DNA from 2 places in the Paenibacillus sp. FSL F4-0122 genome. Region 2 is predicted to be linked to the other one. Evidence: riboswitches for the same ligand, from Rfam matches in the RefSeq annotation. Region 2 holds a riboswitch; the other holds the start of a gene.
What was found. A riboswitch is a leader RNA that binds a small molecule or an ion and turns the genes downstream of it on or off. The one in region 2 is predicted to bind cyclic di-AMP.
Positions count from the first base shown of each region.

Region 1: linked by a shared signal. The riboswitch ahead of MHH49_RS09405 (C40 family peptidase) and the one ahead of MHH49_RS24650 (APC family permease) in region 2 are both predicted to bind cyclic di-AMP.

Region 1 covers NZ_JBBODI010000001.1:2,217,892-2,222,438, forward strand. Annotated here, with positions in the region: gene MHH49_RS09395 (hypothetical protein) at 1-466, shown strand, start outside; cyclic di-AMP (ydaO/yuaA leader) riboswitch at 684-822, shown strand; gene MHH49_RS09400 (C40 family peptidase) at 880-1,308, shown strand; cyclic di-AMP (ydaO/yuaA leader) riboswitch at 1,671-1,813, shown strand; gene MHH49_RS09405 (C40 family peptidase) at 1,819-2,310, shown strand; gene MHH49_RS09410 (GNAT family N-acetyltransferase) at 2,499-2,984, shown strand; gene MHH49_RS09415 (c-type cytochrome) at 3,112-3,468, shown strand; gene MHH49_RS09420 (4a-hydroxytetrahydrobiopterin dehydratase) at 3,550-3,837, opposite strand; gene MHH49_RS09425 (hypothetical protein) at 4,066-4,359, opposite strand.
Region 2 covers NZ_JBBODI010000001.1:5,636,240-5,640,786, reverse strand. Annotated here, with positions in the region: gene MHH49_RS24660 (FecCD family ABC transporter permease) at 1-31, opposite strand, end outside; gene MHH49_RS24655 (iron-hydroxamate ABC transporter substrate-binding protein) at 252-1,259, opposite strand; gene MHH49_RS24650 (APC family permease) at 1,463-3,280, opposite strand; cyclic di-AMP (ydaO/yuaA leader) riboswitch at 3,405-3,564, opposite strand; gene MHH49_RS24645 (disulfide oxidoreductase) at 3,759-4,223, opposite strand; gene MHH49_RS24640 (DsbA family protein) at 4,220-4,547, opposite strand, start outside.

The DNA of each region.
Region 1 (4,547 bases), 3.4 Mb from region 2:
GAAGATCTATGGACTACCTGTCTTAGTCTTTAGCCTAATCGAATGGGTGCTGACCCTGCTGCCGCTTTACTGGCTTGCTCCAAAAATGTACGGGCTGTTCTTATCCTCTTTGTTTAACTACGCTTTGTTACTTCATTTAGTACCACACGTATTGGCATGGCTTATATATATTTTTATCGTGCGCCTGTTTCTTCTATATATGCAGTTTGGTTACACCGGCGGTACAGGAATGTTCTCCTCACTGATCATCTGCTTGCGGTCACTGATTCCTGCTATAGGTGTTTCCATTGTACTTGGGGCGGGAGGCCTGCTCTTACTGCTAGTGTGCGGACTGACGGGTCTGTTCTGTCCCGGCCTACCGGCACTTATAATACGGCAAATCTCACCACTACCTTCTACGCTCTTAAAAATGTGGGGAATCTCTGCACAATATCATCTATGGCGTAGCAAAGCATTTCCACAATAAATCAACCTTATTTGACATAATAAAAAGGTCCCAATTCCTGTATTCAGGAGCTGGGACTTTTTCTCATTACGGATAACTTAAGAGTATTTGCAAAATCGTAAAAGCTCTGTTACAATAAGTCCTGTGCTATTAGTAACAATTTTGTAATCAATTGAAACGATTCCTACATAACTAAATGTATTTATCGTAAGTGTAACTGTCGAAACGTCATTCTCTGGTGCTTAACACGCCTAATTCCTTTGCACCGGGAAGTGGGGGAACCATATTTTGGGTGAATTGATCTCGCTTTACAGGGATCATAGGGAATCTTCTACCGAACCCTTAAGCTAACCTCGCAGGCCTTGGAAGGAGTACATCTTTTGAAAAGACATAATTTAAGAAAAAAATGCGTCGCTGCGGCGCTAGGACTTGTAATGGCGTTATCTATTGGTGGAGGAAGCGCCTTTGCCGACTCTAAAATGGACTCTGTAATCTCAAAAACTATTGGAGTTGCCTATAAAACCGGAGGTACAAGCACTGCCGGATTTGATTGCTCTGGATTTACAAAGTATGTATTCAAGAATGTGGGGCTTACTTTACCTCGTACATCAAAAGCTCAATATAGCGTTGGAACTGCTGTATCCAAAAGCAATCTGCGTTCTGGTGATCTAGTGTTCTTTAACACACTTGGCAATGGAGTATCCCATGTCGGCATTTATGTTGGAAACGGAAAATTCGCACAATCGTCCTCTTCGCGTGGAGTGACCATCACTTCACTCAGTCAGGCCTACTGGGCCAATCGTTATGTTGGCGCTAAAAGAGTAATGAGTACTTCAGCTTATCAAGCTGTAGCCTTCGATTGAAACCTTCCTCACAACTATAACCTCACAATTACAACTATATGAACCTGAATCTGATTATGCCCGTAATCAAATTCGGGTTTTTCTTTATTCCATAATATATTTTTACACTATTAGAGCCCAATTGAAACACGTTTATTTGATAAAAATTGCAATTATATTAAAAATTAGGTCATTATTAACGCTTACATATGCCTTTCTACCGTAAAAATGCCAATTTTTCTGCATTAATATGTTAAAAACGATTGCCAAGCGGCTTTCTGTTTGTTACAATTAGCGCAGTGAGATTTTAGTAACATTTTTGTAATCATTAAGTTGTTATTTACAAAGGTTTTGTCATGTATTGATTACAAGCTAATCCTAATCAACAGTATGAGCCGAGTTTCCTAACTATTAGGAAAACGGGGGAACCAACTTTGGGTGAATTGACCTCCATTATATAGAGGGGTCATAGGGGACCTTCAACCGAACCCTTAAGCTAACCTCGTAGGCATTTGGAAGGGGTATACACTTTTGAAGAAGAAGTTAGCAGCAGCAGTACTAAGCTTTTCCATCATCCTCACCATCGGAGCAGGAAGCGCTTTCGCAGATTCCAAAATGGATAAAGTGATTGACAAGGCCATCGGTACTAAATACGTATCCGGCGGTATATCCACTAACGGATTTGATTGCTCCGGATTTACAATGTATGTGTTTGATAAGATTGGCATTAACCTTCCACACCAATCAGGTTCCCAATATCAAATGGGCACAGCAATCTCCCGTGATGATATAAGAGCCGGAGATCTTGTATTCTTCAATACAAGTGGCAAAGGTGTCTCCCATGTCGGCATTTATGTCGGTGAAGGTAAATTCGCACACGCTTCTACCTCACGCGGTGTTACGATTAGCTCTCTGAGTGATAGCTACTACGTGAAACGCTACGTTGGTGCCAAGCGCATTATGAGCACAGACGCTTACCAATCGGTTGCTGCTGAATCGGAAGACAATGATGATGTGCAATAAATAACGTACATAGGCTCTTTTCCAAGGTACTCTTGGAGGAGAGCTTGTTTTTTTGTCTTATTACTTATTTACCCCTCTCATAATTTGTAAAACATTCCCCTCATATAAAGTTTCTGAGTCGAACCTCCCCCATTTTGTATATAATTAGTAATATAGCAATGTCCTCGTGAAAGGAGATCGTTGACCTTATGATAAATCCCTCGGTAACTTTTCATGTTGTTCCTATGGAGGCAATTCACGGAGAAGCTATTTGTAAGTGGAGCTATACGCCCCCATATAATATTTATGGCTGGATGCCGTGGGAGCAGATGCAGGCTCTTGGCATCGAGTTTGGTGATCCGCAGCTCCGGGAGGAACAATATATCTCCATATTAAATGAAAATGAGGTTTTGTGCGGATTCGCACAGTTGTTCCCGATGGAAGGAGTCGTCCGTTTAGGAGTTGGGATGCGCCCCGATCTATGCGGCCATGGTTTAGGCAAACTATTCGTAGATGCCATCGTCCAGACAGCCTTGAATCGTTATCCTGATCGTGAGATAGATCTGGAAGTCCTGACCTGGAACCAACGCGCCATTCGAACTTATCAAAAATGTGGATTTACGATTACAGATACGTATGAACGCCGCACACCTACAGGAGACAAACCTTTTTATTGCATGGTCTATGACAAATGATATTAAATACCAGATATTTCATAAGAATGATTGTATTCTCGTTCATTTTTTTGTCACAAACCCTATGATAACGCTTCACCATAAGCTATAATGTAGGGAGCAGCTTACATAGAAGGGACGAATTGGGATGCAGAAATGGATCATGAGCGGTTTGTTTTTTGCCGCCTGTGCCTTTGCGGTAGTACTCATGTTTACACTTCCGGGTAAAGAAGAGGTAGCAGAAGAAAATAAGCCCACGATGCCGGTAGTTCAACTGGACGCGGCAAAGGCAGAAGCAACCGTGAAAGCCAGCTGTATCACCTGTCACGGCGATCAGCTTCAAGGTGGAGTTGGACCAAGTCTTCAGAATGAAGGCGGTCAGCATGACGCTGAGGAAATCTACAGCATCGTCACCAAAGGACGTGGCCAAATGCCTTCCTTTAAGGAGAAGCTAGCTCCTGAAGAGATCGCCAACGTCGCACTCTGGCTCTCAGAGAAAAAGTAACCAGCCAAGCAACCAAAAACGCCCGTGTATGAGATAGGTGACTATCTGTGCACGGGCGTTTATTTTATGATTTTGGCTAAACTAATGATTTTTTTCAAAAGCTTCATTAAATTCATGCGCCTCTCGAAGATCTAGAGCTGTAATCCCATCTTCTTCATTAGATTTCAGGCGCAGGGTAACTGTTTTATAATCAATCGTAATATGTGGATGGTGATCGAAGGCTTCTGAAATCGTGGCTACTTCATCAACGAACGCAATGCCCTTCATATATTGGCTGAACATATATTTTCGCACCATAACATTATCTTCCAGTTTCCAGCCCTCCAGCTTGGTGATCTCCTCACGCAGTTCCTCTTCCGTAAATAACAATTCGTTTCCTCCCTTACAAAAAATTGCAGTAAAGTGCGTAGTTCCCTTTACTTGTCTTAGGCGTTAAACAAAACATCCCTTAGCTTCTGAGGTCCAAGGGATGTGCCAGGATAAAGGCGATATTTTCGATTAAATGTATTCACAAATCCCAGCGATTATAACTCGGCTTTATCAATTTTAACACGGGCTACTAACTACGGGCAAATTACGTCCAGACGTCTCCTCTGCCTAAATCAAAACTACTGAAGCCAAATCCTCTTCGCCAACTAGAATATTAATGCGGTGAGTGTCCTTATCGTAAATAATTACGCCACTCCCCACTTCAATCATAGGTTCATTACCCAGCGCGAAGAAAAGATCCTCAGCCAATGCTTCCCATACCTCCAGCTTTGATTCTTGGGGTAGTTCCTGCCACTCGTCCGGATCCATCTCAAAAAATAAATATCCATCGGAAATTCGTCCGACGGCTTCGGTCAAATCGGTTAGAATTTCACCGTAATCTCTACCATGCTTTACACCCACGTATATCACTCCGTTTTCTTCACAGATGAATAATTACTTACCTTATCCATTATAGCCGAAAAAATGACTTCACAAAAAACCGAATGATGTCGATAAATAAGAATATACGTTAATTCGGTTTCGCACAGAGTGCCCTGCCGCTGTTTCAAGGATGATATACGCGGCATTGTCGGAACACATCTTAAATC
Region 2 (4,547 bases):
TACGATTTGCGAAATCTGAGGGTGAAACCATGGGTTGTCTCCTTATTCAATAGTTACAATGGTTTATATGATAACAACAATCATTCTCATTATCGCAAAAAAAATTATGTTGTACAATTGCAGGAACGATTTTTCCGTACTATGGGATTGGTTTATAAAAAAATGGTGCAGATCTTTGTATCCCGAGATACTTGATCTGCACGCCCTTCCCCACCGAAATGATCAGTCTCATTCATGGTGAATTACGACTTTTATTTCACAAGACTTTTTAGCACATCGTCAATGATTTTGCTGCCAGCGTTCGCACCACTGTAAAGCCAGCTGCTTGTTGAGCTCATTTCATGCACATTTCCAGCTTTTACAGCTGGGATGCCCTTCCAAATTGCACTATCTAAGATCTCCGAACCCTCAGTCTTATCACTATTTACAAGGAAAATATGATCTGCAGTCAGCTCAGAAAGCTTCTCTAGCGAGATCGGATTCCAAGTTGCTCTTGTTCCTACTGGGATCTCTGTTACTAAGTTAGGAAGCTTTACGCCAAGGTCTGTATATAATACAGCACCACTGCTGCGGGTTTCGTCTACAATATAGAAGTTTTTTTGCACCAACCATAGAATAGCCGCGGACTCTTGTCCAATAGCTCCTGCAAGCTGTTCTTTCGCAGCCGCTGCTTTAACATCATAATCTTTAATGGCTTTTTCTGCTTCAGGGGTTTTGTTCAAAATCTCACCAATCTTGAGCAAAGATTTGCGCCAATCTTGATTTAGTTCATCCCCAATTACATAAGTGGGTGCAATCTTATTCAACTGATCGTAAATCCCGTTCTGAACAGAAGACTCCGATGGGATGATAATAAGATCCGGAGCAAAGCTGGTTACAGCCTCTAACGGAAGATCGTAACTAATTGTAGGAACATCCTTCAATTCAGTGGCCAGATAATCCTGAACGCCATTTGTAACTGACCATTGAGCTACTGGAGTCACACCCAGAGTTACCAATGAGTCTTCCAAATATGAACCCAGGACGCGCTGTGGATTAGCCGGAATCGTTACTTCATGGCCCATTGCATCTGTTAATGTCTTAGGAGCAGCAGGTGCCTCTGTAGATTCTGCTGTAGGAGCTGTTGTAGGCGCTGTTCCTGCATTTGATGAACTTTCAGCATTATTATTTCCACAAGCGGAAAGTATTAGCGTCATCACTATTAGTCCGCTCATTGTCACTTTCATGCTTCCTGATCTTTTTCTGTTAAGCCAAAACATTAAAAACCCTCCTATATGTAACTGCTTTGATATTCAAAGGTGACCTTTACCTCTGCTTCACTTTTAAATGATATTGATTCTCATTCTCTGTGTCAACATATAAATTTCAAATTCTGTGGATTTGCAACAATTTCCTTCATATAAAATACAAAAGAGGTTATATTCCGAACGTTCCGGATATAACCTCATCTTTAATCTTCTACTTATTTATTTAAATGATAAGGGACAGTCGCTACTACAACGTCCTTTTGATTCATTAGATACGAGCGGATTAAAAAGCTGGTCTGATTATGAAGCACGGCTTGCCACCAATGTTTGGTAATAAACTGTGGAATCAGAATCGTGATGTGATCCGTCGCAGCGGTCTTCCACTCAACCGTATCGATAAACTTCACTAACGGACGAATGATACTACGATATCTGGAGCGAAGTACAATCAGGCGTACGCCTGGATTCCATTCCTCCCACCGTTGCTCCATCTTATGAATGTCTTCTTCATCAAAGCCTACATACACAGCAACAACATTATCTGTTAGAGACTTCGCATAGCTGATGGAATGTAATACAGCACGTGTAACCCCTGCAACAGGAACAACTACAGTACTTCCTTTAATTATAGGTTTATCAGTAGCCGGACATATACGCAGTTGATCCGCAGTGTTCAAATAGTGCTTATGAATACGGTGGAACACGAACATTACAGCAGGTAAGAAAATGAATGCCATCCATACGCTCGAGAATTTAGTAATGATAAATATAAGCGTAATCGTCAATGTAGTCAGCATACCGATGGTATTTACAACAAATCTTTTCACCCATCCAGCAGGTCTTGTTTTGATCCAATGCACCATCATCCCCAGTTGGGATAAGGTAAAAGGAATGAACACGCCTACCGCATAAAGTGGAATCAAACCTTCCGTATTCCCATGGAATACAGCCACAAGTATGATAGACATAACTCCTAGAAAAATAATGCCATTTGAGAAGCCCAGGCGGTCACCACGGACCATAAATGCATGTGGCAGATATTTATCTTTTGCAAACATAAAGGCAAGCAGCGGAAACGCTGAATATGCTGTATTAGCTGCCAAGAACAAAATCACTGCTGTAATCCCTTGAATGAAAAAGTACAATCCGCCACGGCCAAAGGTCGATTCAGCGATCTGAGAGACAACCGTAGCCTTTTCATCTGGCACAATACCATACCAATACGCCAGCACAGTGATTCCGGTAAACATAAAGCCAAGGATAAGTCCCATGATCATTAGCGTCTTGGCTGCATTTTTCTCAGCCGGTGCTTTAAAGTTTGGGATCGCATTAGATACGGCCTCAACCCCCGTTAGGGCTGAACAACCAGAGCTAAACGCTTTTAATAGTAGAAACAAACTTACATTAGATACGGCGCTGCCTATTTCAGGAACATTCGCATGCGCGCCACCCATTGCATATTTAACGATACCGGAGATAATCAGAACAACAATCGAAACCACAAACAAATACACTGGAATTGCGATGAACGAAGCCGATTCAGTCACTCCGCGAAGATTAATGATAGTTAATAGAACGATAACAGATACAGCGATGAGAACAGTATGATTATGAAGACTTGGAAAAGCCGATGTGATCGCATCCGTCCCTGCCGAGGCACTAACCGCTACGGTAAGAATGTAATCCACCAATAATGAACCCCCAGCGAGCAGCCCTGTCGGAATACCAAGATTACTCTTGGCTACGATATAAGCTCCGCCTCCTTGCGGATAAGCAAATATCGTCTGCCGATAGGATAAAATCAGGATGGCCAGCAGGCCCAATACGGCTAATGCAATTGGCAGGGAATACCAGATGGCAGTAAACCCGGCAGCCACCAGTACAATCAGAATTTGTTCCGTTCCGTAGGCTACAGACGAGAGCGCATCAGAAGACAGGACAGCCAGTGCTTTAACCTTGGATAACTTTTCATGATCGAGTTCATTCGACTTCATCGGACGTCCGATCAATAGTCGTTTTACCTTGCTTACCATGGTGGATACAGTTCCTTTCTTTGGGAGCTGAAACGGAATTTCCGTGCGCTGTTTTCATCGGTGGATTTCATAAATGCAGACACAAAAATAAGCATACGGAAATGATCCGCATGCTTATGCATGGTCATTTTCCCACCTTGCTTACGAGGTTAGCTGGCGGATTCGGGCTGTGGTTATAGCCCTACGGTACAGGTCTGTTCGACCCGGTTCCGATTCACCCCATTGGCATGAATGCCAAGTTTGGTTCCCCCGTTTTTCCTAAGAAAATTCAGCGCATATTCAACTTCTCACAAGGTCTAATATTAGTCTACAAAGTGCATACAGTAAAGCGTTGAAAAAAATGAAAAAAGAATGAAAAAACATCCAATAAGCTCAAATATAGCGTCTTATTGGATGCTCTCTTTCATTATCTTCAATTATCCCTCTAGCCCGTGATTTTAATACCTTTTCAGCTTTTTTGTAACTTCCAAAGCGAAAACTAAAATCCTAAGCTCTCCTCTGCATCTACTTCAATCATTTCTTCTTCCTTACGTCCATACCAAAGAAGGAGACTAATTAGAGCAAAAGCGATTAAAGCTAACAAAGGAATCGTAATAAATCCGAAGTAGTTCAAGTAATCTTTATTACAAGGAACACCAATTGTACAAGGTAGAACTTTACTTAACGCTGGAATCTTCTGTTCCGCATAATGATAGATTGAGATACTGCCACCAATCAAACTTAATGGAAGCACATAAGGAATGATGCGCTTATCTCCACGGAAAGTAGCAATTCCCAACAAAAATAACTGCGGATACATAAAAATCCGCTGAAACCAGCAAAGCTTACAAGGTTCATATTTCAAGACTTCACTTAAATACAAGCTACCAGCTACAGCAACCAAAGAGACAAACCAGGCCAGATAGAGGCAGTTACGCTTGCAAAAAGATAGGAATTTTGTCACTTTGCCTCCACTGCTTTTGCGGCGGTGTTAATTTCAGATGTAATCGCTTCAATATCGAAAGGTTCAGCCGTTTTCACTCCATTAATGTAGAGCGAAGGCGTAGTTGTCACGCCTGCGTCAGTTGCCAACTGAATGTCTTTCTTCAGCTCATCTGCATAAGTTTTCTCTTGGATGTCTTTACGCAAAAGATCGTAATCGATCGCTAATTTCTCTTTTTCAGCAAGGCTTATCAAGAAATCCTCAGTGGCCCATTCGTCGCTCTCATCCCCTTGCTGCGCATATACAGCATCATAGAACTTCCAGAATTCATCCTTATTCTGATGG